Regions from separate parts of the Paenibacillus sp. sgz302164 genome, predicted to be linked through region 1. Evidence: a T-box and tRNA genes for the amino acid it is inferred to sense, from the RefSeq annotation. Region 1 holds a T-box; the other holds one or more tRNA genes.
The links. The T-box of region 1 lies ahead of leuS (leucine--tRNA ligase). A T-box ahead of a tRNA ligase gene usually reads a tRNA of that ligase, here a tRNA-Leu.
Positions count from the first base shown of each region.

Region 2: it encodes a tRNA-Leu, which carries the amino acid that the T-box ahead of leuS (leucine--tRNA ligase) is inferred to sense. The anticodon was not compared.

Region 1 is NZ_JBVYOL010000013.1:173,441-183,387, reverse strand. It holds gene comER (late competence protein ComER) at 1-546, shown strand, start outside; gene leuS (leucine--tRNA ligase) at 587-3,046, opposite strand; T-box leader at 3,146-3,398, opposite strand; gene AC0LWT_RS21945 (class I SAM-dependent DNA methyltransferase) at 3,496-4,257, opposite strand; gene AC0LWT_RS21940 (CvfB family protein) at 4,265-5,152, opposite strand; gene rsfS (ribosome silencing factor) at 5,149-5,496, opposite strand; gene yqeK (bis(5'-nucleosyl)-tetraphosphatase (symmetrical) YqeK) at 5,509-6,087, opposite strand; gene AC0LWT_RS21925 (nicotinate-nucleotide adenylyltransferase) at 6,071-6,664, opposite strand; gene yhbY (ribosome assembly RNA-binding protein YhbY) at 6,677-6,970, opposite strand; gene AC0LWT_RS21915 (shikimate dehydrogenase) at 6,984-7,850, opposite strand; gene yqeH (ribosome biogenesis GTPase YqeH) at 7,876-8,991, opposite strand; gene AC0LWT_RS21905 (YqeG family HAD IIIA-type phosphatase) at 9,001-9,501, opposite strand; gene AC0LWT_RS21900 (DUF4129 domain-containing transglutaminase family protein) at 9,653-9,947, opposite strand, start outside.
Region 2 is NZ_JBVYOL010000015.1:209,080-219,026, reverse strand. It holds gene AC0LWT_RS24430 (hypothetical protein) at 137-283, shown strand; gene AC0LWT_RS24425 (hypothetical protein) at 311-499, shown strand; gene AC0LWT_RS24420 (hypothetical protein) at 526-690, shown strand; gene AC0LWT_RS24415 (DNA-methyltransferase) at 1,027-1,767, shown strand; gene AC0LWT_RS24410 (hypothetical protein) at 2,001-2,228, shown strand; gene AC0LWT_RS24405 (hypothetical protein) at 2,583-2,840, shown strand; gene AC0LWT_RS24400 (hypothetical protein) at 3,560-3,988, shown strand; gene AC0LWT_RS24395 (hypothetical protein) at 4,084-4,620, shown strand; gene AC0LWT_RS24390 (hypothetical protein) at 4,721-5,242, shown strand; gene AC0LWT_RS24385 (hypothetical protein) at 6,459-6,689, shown strand; tRNA gene AC0LWT_RS24380 (tRNA-Glu) at 7,022-7,099, shown strand; tRNA gene AC0LWT_RS24375 (tRNA-Gly) at 7,104-7,177, shown strand; tRNA gene AC0LWT_RS24370 (tRNA-Phe) at 7,180-7,255, shown strand; tRNA gene AC0LWT_RS24365 (tRNA-His) at 7,258-7,329, shown strand; tRNA gene AC0LWT_RS24360 (tRNA-Gln) at 7,336-7,410, shown strand; tRNA gene AC0LWT_RS24355 (tRNA-Leu) at 7,412-7,499, shown strand; tRNA gene AC0LWT_RS24350 (tRNA-Lys) at 7,638-7,713, shown strand; tRNA gene AC0LWT_RS24345 (tRNA-Tyr) at 7,718-7,803, shown strand; tRNA gene AC0LWT_RS24340 (tRNA-Pro) at 7,807-7,883, shown strand; tRNA gene AC0LWT_RS24335 (tRNA-Glu) at 7,887-7,963, shown strand; tRNA gene AC0LWT_RS24330 (tRNA-Asp) at 7,967-8,041, shown strand; tRNA gene AC0LWT_RS24325 (tRNA-Ile) at 8,048-8,125, shown strand; tRNA gene AC0LWT_RS24320 (tRNA-Asn) at 8,131-8,206, shown strand; tRNA gene AC0LWT_RS24315 (tRNA-Glu) at 8,208-8,280, shown strand; tRNA gene AC0LWT_RS24310 (tRNA-Gln) at 8,372-8,447, shown strand; tRNA gene AC0LWT_RS24305 (tRNA-Leu) at 8,694-8,778, shown strand; tRNA gene AC0LWT_RS24300 (tRNA-Pro) at 8,783-8,860, shown strand; tRNA gene AC0LWT_RS24295 (tRNA-Leu) at 8,864-8,946, shown strand; tRNA gene AC0LWT_RS24290 (tRNA-Ile) at 8,956-9,027, shown strand; gene AC0LWT_RS24285 (ribonuclease H-like YkuK family protein) at 9,079-9,657, shown strand.

The DNA.
Region 1 (9,947 bases):
ACGAGCCCGGTTCTCTTGCGGCATCTGGAAAGCAATCTGCCGGCAAAAATCAGCAAAATTATCCCAAGCATTACGAATTACGTGCTCAGCGGGGTGACCTTGTGCATTCACGGCAACCGGATGCAGCCCGAGGATAAGGAATGGCTTGAAAATGTGCTGGCGCACATCAGTTCCCCTATACGGGTGTCTGAAGACTATACGCGGATTTCTTCGGATATATCCAGCTGCGGTCCCGCATTTCTATCGTATTTCATCCAAGCTTTCATTGATGCCGCCGTAGAGGAAACCGGAATTTCCAAAGAAGAAGCAACGCTCCTTGCCAGCGAAATGGCGCTGGGCACCGGAAAGCTGCTGACGACGGGAGGCTTTGACCCTGCAGGCTTGCAAAAACGCGTATCCGTACCTGGGGGCATCACCGAGGAAGGTTTGCGTATTATGGACTCCACGGATTTGTCCGGCATGTTCACTCAGATGATTCGCGCGACGCACGCCAAATATAAAGAAGACCTCGAGAAGGCCGAGCTGCTGTTTGCAATTGAGCCGTAACCTTCCCGAGGGCCGCTTCTAATGAGGAATCATTCCTCCGTTAACCTGCAACGATATTGACGAGTTTTCCTTTAACGACGATGACTTTGCGAACGGTTTTGCCGGCGGTCGTTTCTTTGACTTTGTCAAGATCCATCGCCAATTGCTGCATAGCCGCTTCTTCCGTATCCTTGGAAATCAGCACGCGGTCGACAATTTTGCCGTTGACCTGAACAACGATTTCAACTTCGTTGTCAACTGTCCAAGCTTCGTCGTAGGAAGGCCATGGCACATAGGTGATGGACTCGCCGCCGCCAAGCTTCTCCCAAAGCTCTTCCGCCAAGTGCGGTGCGATCGGGGACAGCATTTGAACAAAGTTTTGCATCGCTTCGAGCGGCAGACGCTCGGTCTTATAAGCCTCGTTGACGAAAATCATCAACTGGCTGATCGCCGTATTGAACCGCAGGGCTTCGTAGTCCTCGGTTATTTTTTTGATCGTGCGGTGCCATGTGCGCTTGAACGTATCGCTGCCAAGCGTTTCCTCGGCGCTGATTTTCGGATGAACGCTGCCGTTCTCGTCCACGAACAATCTCCAAACGCGGTTCAGGAAGCGGTAAATTCCTTCGACGCCCGTCGTGTTCCACGGCTTCGTCGCTTCGAGCGGCCCCATGAACATTTCGTACATGCGCAGCGTATCCGCGCCGAATTCACCGACGATATCGTCCGGATTGACGACATTGCCGCGGGATTTGCTCATTTTCTCCATATTTTCGCCGAGAATCATGCCTTGGTTGACGAGCTTGTGGAACGGCTCCTTCGTATGGACAACCCCGAGGTCGTACAGCACTTTATGCCAGAAACGGGCATACAGAAGGTGAAGAACCGCGTGCTCGGCGCCGCCGATGTACAAGTCGACCGGCAGCCATTGCTGCTGCTTGTCGTGGGAGCACAGCTCCTTGTCATTTCGCGGATCGATGAAGCGCAGGTAGTACCAGCAGCTGCCGGCCCACTGCGGCATCGTATTCGTCTCGCGGCGGGCTTTCATGCCTGTCTCGGGATCGATCGTGTTGACCCACTCCGCGACGTTCGCCAGCGGCGATTCGCCCGTTCCGGACGGTTTGATTTCGTCCACTTCCGGAAGCAGCAGCGGAAGCTGGTCCTCCGGCACCGGTTTCATTGTGCCGTCTTCGAGATGGAGAATCGGGATCGGCTCTCCCCAATATCTTTGACGGCTGAACAGCCAGTCTCTCAGCCTGTAAGTAACTTTGCCGCGGCCTTTGCCGTTTTGCTCCAGCCATTCGATCATCCGGCCGATCGCCTGCTCGTTGTTCAGGCCGTTCAGCAGCTCGGAATTGACGTGCGCGCCGTCGCCGGCATACGCTTCCTTCTGCACATCGCCGCCCTGTACGACTTCAATGATCGGCAGTCCGAATTGCTTCGCGAATTCCCAGTCGCGTTGGTCATGGCCCGGAACGGCCATAATCGCGCCTGTGCCGTAGCCGCCGAGCACGTAGTCGGCAATCCAGATCGGCACCTTCGCGCCGTTAACCGGATTGATCGCATAAGCGCCCGTGAATACGCCGGTTTTGTCCTTGGCCAAGTCCGTGCGCTCCAGATCGCTTTTGCGCGCCGCCTTGTCCTGATATTCTTTGATTGCGGCTTCTTGCTCCGCAGTCGTAATCGCCGCCACAAGCTCATGCTCAGGCGCAAGTACGCAGTAAGTGGCGCCGAACAGCGTATCGGGACGCGTCGTAAAAACGGTCAGGCTGCGGTTGTCATGCCCATCGATCGCGAACTGCACTTCGGCGCCCTTGGATTTGCCGATCCAGTTGCGCTGCATGTCCTTGATGCTTTCCGACCAGTCAAGCTCCTCCAGGTCTTCGAGCAGGCGCTCCGCATACTCGGTAATTTTCAAAATCCACTGGCGCATCGGCTTGCGGATAACCGGATGGCTGCCGCGTTCGCTGAGCCCGTCGATCACTTCTTCGTTCGCCAGCACCGTACCGAGCGCCGGACACCAGTTGACCGGAACTTCGTCGACGTAGGCGAGCCCTTTTTTGTACAGCTGGATAAAAATCCACTGTGTCCATTTGTAATACTCCGGATCGGTCGTGCTGATCTCGCGGTCCCAATCGTAAGAAAAGCCGAGCGATTTGATTTGACGGCGGAACGTGTCGATGTTCTTGTTCGTGAACTCGCGCGGGTCGTTCCCCGTGTCCAAAGCGTACTGCTCGGCCGGCAGGCCGAACGCGTCCCAGCCCATCGGATGCAGGACGTTGTAGCCTCTCATCCGCTTGAAGCGGGAGACGATATCCGTCGCCGTATAGCCTTCCGGATGCCCGACGTGCAGCCCCGCTCCCGACGGATACGGGAACATGTCAAGGGCGTAAAATTTCGGTCGGTCCGAATTTTCAAGCACTTTGAACGTCTTCTTCTCATCCCAGTACTGCTGCCATTTGGGCTCGATAGCGAGCGGGTTGTAGCCTTGCTGTTCTCTAGTTTCTCTGATCTCCTGCGACATGTCCAAATCCTCCCAGCCTGCATGCTTTGCAGGCATGATTAAAGTGCGCGTCGGGGACTTCCCGCAAGCGCCAAAAAACCTCCCGTCGCTAGCGCAATCGCTAGGGACGGGAGGTTTGATTCCCGTGGTACCACCCTAGTTAACATCAGGCGTGCTTCGCCCATGTTCACTCTGCCCCTTAACGCGGGTGAGACGATCCGGCTAGCACCGCCGGTCTCCTAAAGACCTCATGCGATGGTTCACCTTCCAGCTCGGAGGCGAGTTCGCTTGGCTAGCATCTGCCGGCTTTCACCTGATACCGGCTCTCTGGTAGATGCTGCGGGAAGCTACTATTCCTCGTCAAAGCTTTTAACCAATCCAATTAGCTATGATTATATGCAAAAAAATGCAGCTCTGTCAAGTAGGCCGGCCGATATTAGGCCGATGCCCCGGCGATGTCCGCCTGCCGCCTATTTGCGCGCCGCGAAAAAAGCCCGCTCCGTTCCGCGCCGCGGCGGCTCCCACGCAAAATCGGCTGCTTCCTGAACGTCGCTGAATCCTGCCGCCAGCAGCTGCTCCTTGATCCAGGACAACGGATAGGCACGCTGAGCATGCACTTCATCGATGCGGCGGAAGACGCCGGGGACTTGTCCGTCCCGAACAAAAATGGTCAGGTCATGCTCGATTTGCATCCGGCTTTCGTCCAGCTCGCTCGTCCAGATGTAGGAAACATCGTCCTCGTTCAGAAAAAAAGGCTGCGTATCGGCATAAGCGATCAGCTGCTCGGGGGTGTGTACATCAAACAGGAACAGCCCGCCCGGCTTCAACCCTTGGTACGTTTGCCGGAAAGCTTGAATGATATCCTCTTCCTCCAGCAAATAGTTCAAGCAGTCGCAGAACGAAATGGCGGCATCCGCCTGCTCGGCCAGCTCCCATTCGCGCAGGTCCTGCTGCACCCAGGTCAGCGCGCCGTTTCTCGCCAGCGCTCCGTGCCGCTCAGCCTTCTGCTGAGCAACGGCAAGCATGTCGTCCGACAGATCGACGCCCGTCACCCGGTATCCTTCCAATGCGAGCGGAATCGCCAGGTTGCCCGTGCCGCAGCCCAGGTCAACGACCGTGACCGGATGCAGACCGTACCGCTTCCAACCCTCTCTCGTAAAACGAAGCCAATCCCCGTACGGCATGTCCTCCATCAAACGATCGTACGTATAAGCAAACCCTTCGTAACTCATCCTGCTCTTACGTCTCCTCTTGTTTCAGATGGGTCCAGTTTTCCTGCTGATAGATGAGCCCTTCCTTCATCAGCTTGCCAAGCGCCCGCTTGAAAGCCGATTTGCTCATGCCGAAGCGGGCGGCTATCGTATCCGCCGCCGTCTGGTCGGAATACGGCATCGCGCCGCCCGGCCGCTCGCGCAAAAAGGCGAGGATGCGCTCCGCGTCTTCGTCGCGCCCTTTTTCCTTCGGCAGACGCATCGACAAATTGACGCGGCCGTCCTCCTCGCGGACGAATACGACCCGCACATTGACCTGCTCGCCTACGCGCAGCAGACGCGTCCGCTCCGGCGTGGCGATCATGCCGATGATGCCGAAGCCCAGCACTCCCGCATCGCAGACGACGAACGTCCCCATCTGCAGCGGCTTATACACTCTGGCGTCGACATAGCGGTTCTTCCAGGCGGAAGGAGCGCGCACGCACAGCGGCGCCAAGTCTTCCTCGGCGGCGAGCTTGGCGATCAGACGCCCCTGACGGTCGTGGGCTAAAGTGGCGTACACCTTGTCCCCGACCAAAGGGCGGAGCGTCTCCAGCTCAGGCACATGTTTGTAGGGCAGAAGCAAGTTCCGCCCAAGCCCCATTTCGAGAAAATAGCCGAAACGGGGATGGATATCGACGACTTCCAGCAGAGCGACCTCGCCCAGCAGCAGAAGCGGGCGTTTCATCGTCGCCATCAGGCGGTCCTGCGTATCGTGGAACAAAAACACTTCTACGCGTTCCCCGGGCTTCACCGGGCCTGCCGTCTCTCCGTAAGGGAGCAGCACATCCTGATTGCCGTCGGTCAAAAAATATCCGTTGGGCGGAATTTCTCTCGCGACCTCAAGGCTGACTAGCGTTCCCGCATTCATGCTCATACGCGTTCCACAACCTTGGCGTCGGACCATAATCTCTCGATGTTGTAATATTCGCGGTCATCGCGGTGGAATACGTGAAGAACAACATCACCCAGATCCAGCAGCACCCATCTTGCGGTATCGACTCCTTCATAGCCTCTGATCCGCACGCCGTGCTCCTGCGCTTTTTTTCTGGCTTCGGTGGCAATCGCCTGCACTTGGGTCTCCGAATTGCCGTGGCAAATGACGAAGTAATCGGCGACGAGCGAAATGCCCTGCAAATTCAGCGCCACTACGTTCATCGCCTTTTTATCCTCCGCAGCTTCCACCACTAAAGCCATAATTGCTTCTGGGGTCATGCTCATTCCATCATCCTCCTATAATTGATTGTTTGCTTGCGTCAACAAATTGTTGCGGGTTAATATCGTTAACGGATAAATCCGTTTGCCTTTTGTCAAAAGAAAACCGATCGTCGAATCGAAGCCGGCGACCAGCGCCTTTTCAAGACTATGTTCAGCGATTTCGCGAATATTATGCACGCCTGGAAAATCGCGCCCCGGCTCGATATAGTCGGCCAGGCAAACCACTTTGTCCAGCAGCGTCATCCGCTCCCGGCCGGACGTATGATAACGGATCGCGTCCAGCACTTCCTCATCGTCCACGCCGAACTCCGTTTGCGCGATAAAAGCGCCTGAGTGAGAATGCCAAAGTTCCTTGTCATAATCGAGCAGGTCTTGTGGAAGCCCGTTTTCCCGGATAATGTTCGCCTGCTCCTGAATCGGCCAATATTTGCAATAATCGTGCAAAATCGCCGCCAAATCCGCTTTCACCGGATCGGCGCCGAACCGCTCGGCCAATCGAACCGCGGTTTCCATGACGCCCAGCGTATGCAGCCAGCGCTTCTCGGGCATCTGTTCTTTGACCGCCTCGATAAGCTGCTCACGACTCCGATTCATATAAACCGTTCACCTCCATGTAAGCATGCACGGCATCCGGAACGAGGTAGCGCACGGAGCCTCCCGCCCGTATTTCTTCCCGGATGGCCGACGATGAAATTTCCACCAGCGGCATCGGCGCGATCGTAACCCTCTCCCGGATGTGCGGCGGAAGAACTTCCATATCCAGCTCGTAGCCCGGTCTTGCCAGACCAATGAAGCGGATGCGGCTTACGATATCGTCAATGCGGTGCCACCTCGGCAAATATTCGACCATATCCGCTCCGACAATGTAGGCGAACTCCGCTTCGGGATGCCGCTCGCACAGCAGTTCGATCGTATCGATACTATAGGATACGCCGCCTTTCGTAATTTCAACATCAATCGCACGAAAAAAAGGATTGCCCTCCGCCGCCAGGCATACCATGCTCCAGCGCTGCTCCGCCGTCGCCGCCGGCGCATTCGGCTTATGCGGCGGCACGTTCGCCGGCATCAGCCACACTTCGTCCAGTCCTGCTCCAACCCTCGCCCGCTCCGCCGCGATCAAATGACCCGTATGAATCGGATCGAAGGTGCCTCCCATGATTCCGACCAGCATGCTCCCACCTCTTTAAACGGGCAGCTCGATCTTTTTGTGATCCCGCGATTCCTTGTACAGCACGATAATTTTTCCGATAACCTGCACGAGCTCGGCGCCTGATTTCTCCGACAGTTCGGTGCCTACCTCGCCCCGGTCCTCCCCGCTGTTGTTGAGCACGGTCACTTTGATCAGCTCCCTGACTTCAAGCGCTTCCTGAATATGGCGGATCAAATGATCGTTAACCCCGCCTTTGCCGACTTGAAAAATCGGGTCCAGGTGGTGCGCCAAAGACCGCAAATAACGTTTTTGTTTACCAGTTAACATGCTAAAAGCCCCTCTATTCTTTTTCGGCTAACGATTGCTCGACGACCTGCCTCATCGCTGCGACGGGAGCAGGCGTGCCGGTCCAGTATTCAAATGCGTAAGCCCCTTGATATATAAACATGCCGAGCCCGCCGTGAATGCGGGCTCCTCGCGCTTCCGCTTCGCGAAGGAAGCGGGTAATGCGCGGATTGTAGATCAGGTCGCTGGCCAGATGCCGCTCCGCAATGAGCTCCGCGGGCATCGGCAGCTCCTCGACGTTCGGATGCATCCCCGCCGAGGTCGTATTGACGATCAGATCCGCTTCGCCGGCGATCCCAGCGAGCTCGTCAAGCCCTAGCCCGACGGCATGCGTGAACGCGCCGAGCGTCGCCGCCAGGCTAACCGCCCGCTCCTTGGTCCGGTTCGCGATCAAAATACGGGCCGCGCCTTCCTTGGCGAGCGCGTATCCGACGCCTCTGGCCGCTCCGCCCGCGCCGAGCAAAATAACGGTCTTGCCCCGAAGATCGACGCCCGTCTCCTCTTTCAAGGAACGGACGTAGCCGATGCCGTCGGTATTGTAGCCGACCAGCCGGCCTCCGTCGTTAACAATCGTATTGACAGCGCCGATCACCCTAGCGCCTTCATCGATCTCGTCCAAGTACTGCATCACTTCGACCTTGTGCGGTATCGTTACGTTCACGCCGCGAAAGCCGAGCGCCCGGATGCCGTACACGGCCTCTTTCAGTTCCTCCGGACGAACGTGAAAAGCAGCGTAAGCCGCGTTGAGCCCAGCCTCACGAAAAGCTCTGTTCAGCATAATCGGCGAACGCGAATGCCGAATCGGATCCCCAAAAACGCCATACAGCACGGTATGGCTGTCCAATGTCCGGTTATTCTCCATCATATCCCCCTCATCAAGCGATAAGCTATATCAGCGACTCGCGCGCAATAACTTTCGTCCCCTTGGGCGCATGAACCGCCAATTCCGCTCCGGCGTCGCTGTTCACTTTGATCCAGCCGAGCCCGGAAATGAGCACATCCATGCGCGTGCCCCGCGGAATGCGGATCGGATGCTTGACCAGCTTCGGAAGTTCGTCCAAATCCTCCTTGACCGGCGGAACCAGCATTTCTCCCCTATGGTTCGCATACAGCTCGTCGGCGCGCTCCAGCTTCGTCCGGTGAATCTGGATCGCATTGGACATATAGCAGGTAAACGATTGGTGATCTCCGCGAATAAAATCAAACCGGGCCAGAGCGCCGAAAAACAGCGTCTGTCCGTCGTTCAGCTGAAACACCGTCGGCTTCACCGGCTTGCCCGGCATCACTTTGGACAAGTCCCGTTTTGTAATAACCTCGGTCAGCCTGTGCGTGTATACGATTCCCGGCGTATCTATGATGGATTTGCCGTCGTCCAGCGGAATTTTGACCAAATCCAGCGTTGTCCCCGGATATTGCGAAGTCGTAAGCTCCGCTTCCAAATCGCTGTAATCGGCGATCAGGCGGTTAATCAGCGTCGATTTCCCGACATTCGTCGCGCCGACGACATAGATGTTCCGGTTGCCGCGATGCTGCTGGACCGCTGCGATCACCCTGTCAAAGCCCATATTTTTTTTAGCGCTGCAAAGCACGATTTCCACAACTTTCAGACTGTGCTCCTTGGCCCGCCGCTGCACCCAGTTAATAATTTTGTTCGGGTTCGTCACTTTGGGCAAAAGGTCTATTTTATTCACGACCAGCACGATCGGATTATTGCCGACAAAACGCGACAAGCCGCTTATCATGCTGCCTTCAAAATCGAATATATCGACGATATTGACGACCAGCGCGTTCTTTTGCCCGATCGAGCCAAGCAGCTTCAAAAAATCGTCCTGCTGCAAAGTCATGCTCGACGCTTCATTATAATGCTTGATCCGGTAACAGCGCTGGCAAATAATCGGCTCTTTCTGAAAAGCCTCCACCGGCACGTATCCGAGCTTCGCCGGCTCTTCGATCTGCAGCTCGACGCCGCAGCCTGCGCAATGCATAATTTCTTCCTGACTCATGAATCCTCCCTAAGACTGTTTGTTCATTAGCGATAACGCCAACTTCTCGATGCGGCGGTTAATTTTCGTGAAAAAGCCTTCATCCCCGATTGAAATCGGCTTTACGAGAATCGTATAGAGCCCCATCCGGTTGCCGCCGAGCACGTCGGTCAGCATTTGATCGCCGATCACGGCGGTTTGCCTGACGTTCGTTCCGAGCAGCTTCATCGCTTTGAGAAACGAGACGTTCGTCGGCTTTTTCGCCTGGTAAATAAAGGGGATGCCGATAGGATCGGCAAAAGCCGAAACGCGGCTGCGGCGATTGTTCGAGACAATGACCACTTTAAAACCGAGTTGCTGCACACGCTTCAGCCATTCAATCAGCTCCGGAGTTGCGTGCGGATCCCGCGCCCCTACGAGCGTATTATCAAGATCCGTAATAATTCCGCGGACTCCGAACCCCCAAAGATGCTCGAAATCTATATCGTAAATCGAATTCACGGACTGTCTGGGCACGAGCTTTTTCAGCAAACGATTTCCCTCCAAATAGTTCCTCTACATATACGTGAAACTATACCATAGTGCCCGATTTGTTGCAAAAAAATAGTAGAGCGTTTCCCCGCTCACGGCACATGAAGGCCACCCGCCAGGTTGGCGAGTGGCCCGCTAGGAGTCTCCCAGATTATTTCATCTGTTCTTTGATTCTGGCGATCGTTTGAGCGGCAGTCAAATAATCGCTCTCCGTGGAAGCGGCCTGGCTGTATTTCGCCTGCTCGAACAAATGCAGCAGCGCGTCCAGATCCGCCTTCAGCCATGTGCTTTGCGCCGTCCAGCGGAGAATCGCCTCGCGGATCGTCTCATGCTCCTGACGCCGGTAGCCTTTGCGCCTGCTGAAACGCTGCAGCTTTTCGAAGTCCGCAACAATTTTTTCATTGAAATTGACGGCCTGCTGCTTCCTTTCGTCGGATGTCCCTATT
Region 2 (9,947 bases), on a different contig from region 1:
CCAAATACGGAACATTAATCACCCCGGACTGTACAGTGGCTTATTTATTATGAAGGTGATTGGTGTCCGTGCGGATTCAATCATCCTAACAACGCAATAAAATGAATATCAAGTGTACAAGGGAGTGTGAATGAGAATGGATAAGCAACAGGACCGGGTAAATGTAATTTTGGGAATGATGCTCGATGCTGGTGTGATTGATGATCGGAATAGAGAACTGAGTAGGGACTTGTTGACGGTACTCTATCAGCGGGCTTATGAAGATGGTCAAGTAACAGTCTGAATAAATTGTCCGTGGGGGAACTGACGAATGAACCGAGGAGATAGGGTCATTTTCCTTGAAGATATTTTAAACTGGAACAATTCGAATCGCAGAGCTAAAAAAGGAGATACAGGAAAAATTGTTTTTGTGTATGGCAATACCGCAACTGTAAAAAGAGATGATATAAGAAAACCTTGCCATGATGTACCAGTAACTTGTCTTAAAGTCTTTCAATGAATATACAGCGTACTATGGAGGATGCTATGTCCGAACCAATTTGGAAGCAAGAGATTAACAAGATCAATGACTGTCCACAAAGACAAGATTCAACTACCGATCAGATGTTGGACCTGCATTATGTCGCTATTAAGCTGGGTTTTTACGATGCTGCTGATTACATCAAAAAAGTACTTATTGAGAAGCGTTAGGTAATTCGCTGAATACGCTGCGTACTAGAGGGGCGATAGAATTTGTGGGCTAAATTCAAATACGGCGGCCGATCAGCTCATTGGTTTCCCGATCCAAAAAGAGCAGTAACGGCCTGTGGCAGAATTGTCATAGAAGGTCGCGTTCGGGTGATAACGGAACTGTCTAGTGACACAAATCCACCTACATTCATTAGGTGTTAGATCGGCCAGAAAATAGCGGTTATGCAGGGAAATTTGTGTCGTTAGACAGGAACGTTTTAAAAACCGTTGCTGCCGGGAGTGTCAGAAATCTACTCATACAACATTATGAATATGGAGGAAAATGGGGGGCCCAGGGTGCGTAATCAGATCATTCATGGAGACTGTCTAAAATTCATGCCACTAATACCGAGCGGCAGCATAGATATGATTCTCTGCGATCTTCCGTATGGTACGACCAAAAGCAAGTGGGATACGATAATCCCGTTTGATCAACTTTGGCTTCAATACGAGCGAATCATAAAGGAAAATGGAGCGATCGTTTTATTCGCAAAAGCACCTTTCGATAAGATGCTTTGGGCAAGCAATCCAAAACTATTCCGTTATGAATGGATTTGGGCGAAGAACAAGGCGACTGGGCACCTGAATGCTGAGCATATGCCAATGCAGTCGCATGAAAATATCTTGATATTCTACAAAGCTCTCCCTGTTTACAACCCGCAGAAAACAACAGGGCATAGACCAATGAATTTCACCCAGCGAGCGAACACCAGCACGGTCTATGGTAACGTTGAAGGAATTAATAAAGCGGGAAGTACGGAACGTCATCCACAATCGATATTACATTTTCCAGTAGTGAACAACGATGATCCGCGCCGCATCCATCCTAATCAAAAGCCAGTAGAATTGCTGCGGTTCTTGATAAGGACCTATACGAATGATGGGGATTTAGTTCTCGATAACTGCTCGGGCAGCGGTGCGACTGCAGAGGCTTGCATAAGTACAAACAGGGAATTTATTTGTATTGAGAAGGATCAGGAGTTTGTAGAGAAGTCCCAGCGTCGCATACGGAATGTGCAGACTTTAATTAACTTTTGACGATCCCGCTATGGGAATTGTACTGATGCTATCCGAGGATATTGAGCAGGGTAAGGAGTGTGTGCGAGAGGTCAGGGTCTTGCGGGATGTGCAAGAAATTCTTCCTGACGTCGCCTTCAAATCCCTCGCGTTTCTACATTATGTTATTTCAAAGCAGCAAAAGCTCGCGAACTAGAAGAGACAGCCGTTAAGTAATTCAGTGAATTTAGCCGAACATAAGGAGGGAAATCTCGTTGATTCAGAAAATTAAATCTTATCTAAAGCCAATACATCTCCACGCTTATAAGAAACCTGCGATGAAATTGCCGGAAATCACAGGATTATTTTATGTAATACCAGATCCAACACTACCGAGCAGATTGTGCTATGAAGTTATCTACCCTGATGGTGAGGTTGATTATGTTCCTCTCAGTGAAGTTGAAAATGGAAATCACCAAATTGTTTCACAGGATACTGAATGAATATCAATTTTCCACGAGGTGATTAAGGATGGTAAAACGAACATAGGAGGGTGAAAGTTAAGGGACCATGACGAGAACCGAAAGTGTGCGAAAACGATGAATTGGTAGAGGAGTTTGAGCTGGCTTGCCGCGCCGGTGACTATAAGTTTGCCGAGGAATACAAAAAAAGAGATTATCAGACGCTTGGACATGCTCAATAAGGTTGAGTCAACAACAAACAGTCAATGAATCATTATCTTCGACCCAGTTGGTGAGCAACGTCGTATGGAAGAGCTAGACAAATGGTTATCAAAAGAAGCTTCGGATCACGAATGAACTTCGATGAATAACATGCCAATAAGGGAGAACATGAGCATGACTAAAACTTGTTTAGGTTGCAACGCAGAATTTTCCGGCGACGTTTGCGATATTTGCTATGACGCTGCTGGGAAGACAGTAGAAAGAATCGATCATTATAAGGGATACGCTATCTTGAAGTATAGCTTTGAGGATGGATTTAGAGTTGATTTTGGAACAATGCGCTCTAAATTGGTTCCAGCGATAAAAGATGCGCGGGAACTGGTTGACTATAGTTTGTCGCCTGATATATGGGGTGGCGATGATCCTCAGTGAATATCAATTTTCCACGAGGTGAAAAGTAACGCGGCACGAACGGAAAGATGGAAACGAACGACTTCACGATGCCATGTAAGGAAATGGAGATTTTCAAACGGTTATTAGTAGCGGAGAGCAACAGATGCTTCAGCCTTTCATTGATGGGATTATGGACGACCTTTCCTGTCTAGTGATGATGGAAACATAGTGTTAATGAACCGGAGCGGGACCCGCTCCGGTATTTATTTTTAAAGCATACCTTTGCCGATTCGGCAAAACTATGCCGGATTTTACTCGCGGCAAACTTATGCTTTAATTCAGAAATTCCCGATAAAACGGACATTTAGGTCAAAAAAACAAGCCAAAACCCAACGAATTTGCGGTAAAGATATGCTTTAATAAAATATTTCCAGCAAACTTATACTTTACTACCTTCCCTAGTAACCGTTCCTCGATCGCTCTTTTACTTCTTACTTTGCTTCGGCGGGATCAGCTTTTCTTCAGCCTTTTTAGCTAACTGCGCAAATTGTGTGGCTAATTTTTTATCCATGCTCATGTCCTCCCAGGGCAGATATTTACTTACCATCCTTGCCCAATATTTCGAAAAATATACCCCACAATACTCATAATATCCCTGCACCTTCTCATATGCTTGTACCAATATGAAATTTGGATTCTTGGAATTATGTCCCTAGAGCTAATAGGGGGCAACCATCCTTGAAGGGAGTAGTGGAGAGGTGCTGAATAAAGATTTTTTTCGTCCGAATCAGTCATTGCCGAAAATCATTGCGGATCCTGTTGTTCCCTCCAAGGAGCGGGTTCGTCAGGTACGGGGAGACAAAATTAAAGACGTAAAATTCCCCGTTACAGAAGAGCAGCGTAAGGAGCTCCGCCGTCGTGCCGGGGCAGTCAGAGGGCAGGCCAAAAAGGAGACTGAATCGAATACCGAAATCCTACTTGCTGCTCTCAGAGAATTTCAGTTGCATCCGGAGAAGTACCCGCCCATTCCCTATAAAGACACTGGGACGTACATGCACGCGAAACCCCGCATGCGTGATTATCGTCTGTTGGAAGAACTGTATGTCAACCTGAACGAAAAGTCACGCCGCAGCTTCATTTATCGGCTCATGATGAACCAAATTGGAATGGGGGGCGGGCGACCGTGAGGGAAAAATTCAGTCGAGTCGATACAATCGGTAACCTGCTCCAAGAGATATCGCAGCCCCCGCGCAGACAACGATTTCTTGATAAATTGCTCGATATGATAGTAAAATCTAGCGAACCGAATCCTTGGGTCACGCTATACATTCGGGCGACAGATCTCGATTTTGCCCGGGCCGAATCGTTCCTTGATGATATGGAAGAGCTAACTGGGGGACTTCAGGTCACGTTATCGCAAATGATCGCCATATTGTACTATGATTTTATCACCCAGTTGCGGAAGACAAGTCAGCTGCACGAGATATTCAAATCGCTCGTCGAGCTGCGAAGAACATTTTCGCTGAAGCCGAGCGTGCTTGAGCTTTCCGAGAAAAACCCGAATCACTGGGCGCTGGAGGAGCGAAGAGTCGTGCTGAAAGGCGCAAAGATTCTGCAGCTGGAAGTTCCTATGTATGAGAAGTACGTTCGTCGCGGCGAATTCTTCTTGATGGAACTGCGCCAATTCGACGCTTCGTTTAGGATGACCGTTGAAGAACTGATATCCCTGCAGTTTCGTAACATGCTCGAGCATATCCGCCGCGGGAAGCATAATGATTTCATTCAGGATATCGTAGATAACTTATCCAGATATTCGTAGGCCGGCGCCGATCCGCCGCCAGTCCATTCCACCATGGTTAATATTTCCTCCATTTTTGCCGATAACATTAGTGAAAATATTAAATTTGGAGTGAATGATTATGGGGAAATTGTATGGTGTTATTGGAGTTTTGAGCATTAGCTTGCTGCTTGGAGCATGTACAGGGAATGGGGGCACGGATACCGCCGCAAAGAAACCAGCTGCTGACGCTACTGCTCCTGCTAGCAATTCAAAACCGACTGCATCCAACGTAACGGTCAATATGGGTGACCCGAAAGGCTTTAACGCCTATGAGAAGGGACAGACAGTTTCTTTTAACAATAACAGCACGGACCCGGATAAAAACCAAATCGTGTACTTCTGGGAATTTTATCGCGCCAGCGAATCCGACTCGTGGAAGCTTTTTAAAGAAGAAAAGGGCAATCCTGCTTCTTTCACCTTTACGGCCCCGGAGAAGGGCAAGTTTCAGGTCGGAATTGCCGTTATTGACTCTTATGGGGCTATCGGAGGGACCGATCCGGAATTCAAGAAGTTCATTGCTGATAACCAGTATTTCGGGTTGTATAAGGCACTTCCAGACATGAAAGCAACGATCGAGAAATCCGGCGCTATTAATAAATAATCTTAGTCGTCCTTTCCAAATTAACAAAACAAGGCCCGGAGCTCTCGGGCTTTTTTTCATATTGGGCTTAATTGATGATCGTTACGCCTAATGGCACCCAGAGACGCGGAATGTAGCCAAACGTGAACAGGAGCGGTACGGTGAAGCCCGACGAGAGCTCTCAACCATCGCAGAGTTTAGGACTCAGCCTGTGTGCTGTATAAGATTCGAAGGCGAAGAATAACCTTCCGAACAACCGCGGGCAAGCTGTCCGGCATTATGCTGCGAAAGGAACCGGCGTCCTGAGAGGCCGCGGCGGCGTTACCACCAATCTAATAGCTGGCGTGGCTAGGATGTCGGTATAGGTGTTGCAGAAGGAACCAGCGTGCTGCGACGGAGCCAGAGATCGACGTGGAGACTGGCGATAGGCTTGCAGCAGTGGGGCCGGGGGTGTTTGTTCCTACGACGGCGGACCAGCTATCAGCTTACGTGATGCGGGGGCACCTGCATCAATAGACAAGCGGCGCTAAACGATCGTTCCGCCGGAGGTAGTTGGGAAAACATCATACGTTCAGCAGGCAGCGGCGACGCGAAGGCGTCGTTCATCGATCATTACGTTGTGGCGGCCAGGGCCAAAGTGCGGTGATGATCGGTGATAGTTACGTCTCCGGGCGTTGCGGGACAACGGCATACGAACTTCAGGCGAACACAAGCGCGGCGATGGATGATTGGTCCAGAAGTAAGATTGTACTTTTGGAAAAATTAATCATTGCTACTTGACACTGAAGTTGGTATTGATTTATTATGAGGAAAATTTAGGTATGTAGGAAGGAGCGTGAGCGAGGATGAAAAAGGCATTTGGATATGAGCGCATTCAACAGTGGAGCCCATCGGAAGGCGACCATTTATTTATAAATGCCAAAAGCCTTATACCTCGCCACGCGGCCTTTTTTCGATATCCCTAACTCCCTGACGACAGGGAGGAATTGCAGGCAAAATTGCGTCATTTTTGACGCATTTGTCCGGATATGAAAAGACCGCTGGAGTCCAGCGGTCTTTTTGTTTTTATAAGGCGATGAGGGAATAAAGAAAAAAAATATAAAAAAAAAAGGGTTGACAGCAAAAATAACCCATGATAAGATCATAATCAGTAAAGCGGTAAAACATTAAAGCGATAAAGCACGAAAGCAAAAAAGTGTAACATTGTAAAAACTACGAAGAAAGGAAGGGATAGGCCATGAGAAAGCCATTATTTATGAATCCATGCGAGCAGTCTAATCAGCAACAGCCATTTGGCTATCATGAGATATCGATCATTCATGAGCATGCCGATATTTGGCGCGAGAGCGGCAGTAAAGGGGCATTTAGCAACCTTCTTAAAGCCTATATCCAGCCAATCAAAAGTAGTTTTTACGTGCCACGTTTGGGCCGTGCAATCCTAAAAAGAGGAGGAACGGCTCTAACGTGATCATGAATCGCGGACCGTTCTGAATCTGAATCCGTTGATCCATAGATTTGTACGTAAAAGGCTACTTGCACCCTTGGCGAGTGGTCCATTTGTGTTTGTCGTAATTCCGGACTACCGGGTTAGGCGAAACGATACAAGTGGAACCGCAATGGGCGAGTAGCCTTTTCTACACCGCAATAACGAACATATGTTTCATTGAGAGCGGGGTTATTGCACTCGTATTGAAAACGAGCGCCTCCAAGGGTTCAAAAGACCAAAGGTGAAGCCGGCTAACTCGCAATCAGCAAAATCGTCGATCACAGGTCAAATCCTGCTCGACCCTCCAAATACTTGGCGCATTAGGCAAGCGGTCTAAGCCACAGGACTTTCAATCCTGCATTCGCTCGGTTCGAATCCGGCAGGCGTCACCAAAATGCGGAATTAGTTTAACGGAAGAACGGGTGCCTCCCAAGCATTCGGTATGGGTTCGATTCCCGTATTCCGCTCCAATGGTTGGATAGCTCAGTTGGTAGAGCGATGGTTTGAAGAGCCATGCGTCGTCGGTTCGATTCCGGCTCCAACCGCCATGGAGGTCATGGCGAAATGGCCAACGCGACGGGTTGTGACCCCGTTATCACCGGTTCGATTCCGGTTGATCTCCCTATATTGCCTCTTAGCCAAGTTGGTAAGGCAGCGGCCTTTGAAGCCGCGATCCCAGGTTCAAGCCCTGGAGGGGCAGCCATGCGGCTGTGATGGAATGGCAGACATACGAGCCTCAGATGCTCGTGCAGCGAAAGCTCACCTGTGGGTTCAAGTCCCATTGCCGCACCAAAAAGTACATAAATGAACGGTTCGCAGAGTGTGAGTCGACCATGAGTTGGGTTCAGAGTTGTGGTTGAACGAAACACAAGCTGTAAAAAATCTGCCGGAGATTAACCCGCTCCAAGCAAGGATTTACCGTGTCCACAAGCTGGCGTAGCTCAATTGGCAGAGCAACTGACTTTTAATCAGTAGGTCAAAGGTTCAAATCCTTTCGCCGGCACCAATAGGGGAGAGTAGCGAAGAGGCTAAACGCAGCTGACTGTAAATCAACTCCCTTCGGGGTTCGGCGGTTCGAATCCGTCCTTTCCCACCATATCGGGATGTAGTTCAGCTTGGTAGAACGCTAGTTTCGGGTACTAGAGGTCATCGGTTCAAGTCCGGTCATCCCGACCATATGACGTAGTGGTGAAGCGGCATAACACACCTGTCTTTCGAACAGGGATACACGGGTTCGAATCCCGTCTACGTCTCCAATTCGGTTCCATAGTTCAGTTGGTTAGAACGCTGCGTTGTCAGCGCAGAGGTCAGGGGTTCAAGTCCCATTGGGCCGTCAATATGCTGTCGTAGCTCAGAACGGTTAGAGCATCCGGCTGATAACCGGAAGGTCGGTGGTTCAAGTCCACTCGACAGCACCATATTTAGGGTTATAGCCGATTTGGTAAGGCAGCGCACTGTTAATGCGTGCAATGCAGGTTCGAATCCTGCTATCCCTGCCATGGGATCGTAGCTCAGTTGGGAGCGCAGCTGCTTTTCAGGCAGCAGGTCGGAGGTTCGAGTCCTTTCGATTCCATCATTTATGTAGGGGTCCATGTTCCTCGGCGGCGAGTCTGCCTCCAAAGTAGACTGTGGTGGGTTCGATGCCCACGCCCCCTGCCAATCTTCGGGGTATAGAATAGCGGACTAATTCACGGGACTTTGACTCCCGCATCTCCGGTTCGAATCCGGATGCCCCTGCCACCGGGACGCTCAAGAAGTACATTCGACGATTTTGTTCGAATGGTTCGGTTCACTGCCGAACGTTCCGACAATTTGTTTTTCTGTCCATTGAAGCATGAACGACGGTTCAGATCGACAGGTTCTATTTGAGAGCTGACATCGTTAAAATGGACGGTCGCGTGGGCTTGTAGTTTAACTGGTAAAACACCCGACTCTTAATAGGTGAGAGTGCAGGTTCGAGTCCTGCCAGACCCGCATTTCTTCTGAGCGCCTCTGACGGAACGGCAGACGTAGCGAGCTTAAAATTCGTGGTCGAAAGACACTGAGGGTTCAAATCCCTCGAGGCGCACCAATATCGGGAAGTAGCTCAGCTTGGTCAGAGCACCTGCCCTGGGAGCAGGGGGCCGCATGTTCGAATCATGTCTTCCCGACCATATGGGATTGTGACGGAATGGTAGACGTAGTAGCTTAAGGAGCTGCGGATTGAAAGATCGTGGGAGTTCAAGTCTCCCCAATCCCATCATCATGAGGGCCTTTAGCTTAATGGCGAAGCAGTCGGCTCATAACCGGCCAAACGATGGTTCGATTCCATCAGGGCCCGCTAATCCAAGTACGAAAGGAAGAAGCCAACCTTGCATTACAGGTGAATCCCATGAAGACAAAAATACGACAATTCCCATTGATTCATGAAACGACGTTCCACAATACGACTGAAAAGGACCTTGAGTTTAGTGACGTTCTGGACCGAATTTCTCGTTTCATCGAGAGCGATCCGAGGGCTGTTTATCATCTCGTGGTTACGACGGATGCTCAGACCCATTCTGGCCACACGAAATTCGTAACATACATCGTAATATATCGTGTCGGCCGCGGCGCATGGCTGTGCAGCCGGCAAGTGATTCTCCCGAGGGAAATCCATTCTGTTCAAGAAAAATTGTCATTGGAAACAACCTTCTCAAGCGAGATTGCTGCCCATATCGGTTATGCTGAACGGAATCGCCTCGAAGACATCATTTTGCCGTATATCGACCAAGGGGCAGATATTCGTTTTATGGTCGATATCGATGGTGGTACGGGGGCGAAGAATAAGACGGCAGCCTACATTTCTGAAATGGTTGGTCGAATTGAAGCAATGGGTTTGATCGCACGGGTAAAGCCCGAATCGGTAATGGTGAGTGTTGCTGACCGCGAAACGAAAAGGCCATATCGGTTACGAGCTGCTTCTACTTAATTATAACGGCTTCCGGGTGAAAGGGGATTCCTCCAATTAGAGTCATGGACTTATACGTGTGAGCATGTACGAAGCACGGCCATGGTGACCAAATTCTCCTTCACCTTACGACCTTACATCAAGTGCTAAAATAGATCATTGCAGAGATGAAGGAAAAGAAGCCCATGTTACGGAAAAAGAAACCCCACCCAGTGTTGCTGTCCAAATGCCTTTCTTACGACCAAGATGAGCGCGACATAAATGTAAATCACAAGTATCAGATGATGATAGATTGCTGCAGGCATATCGGC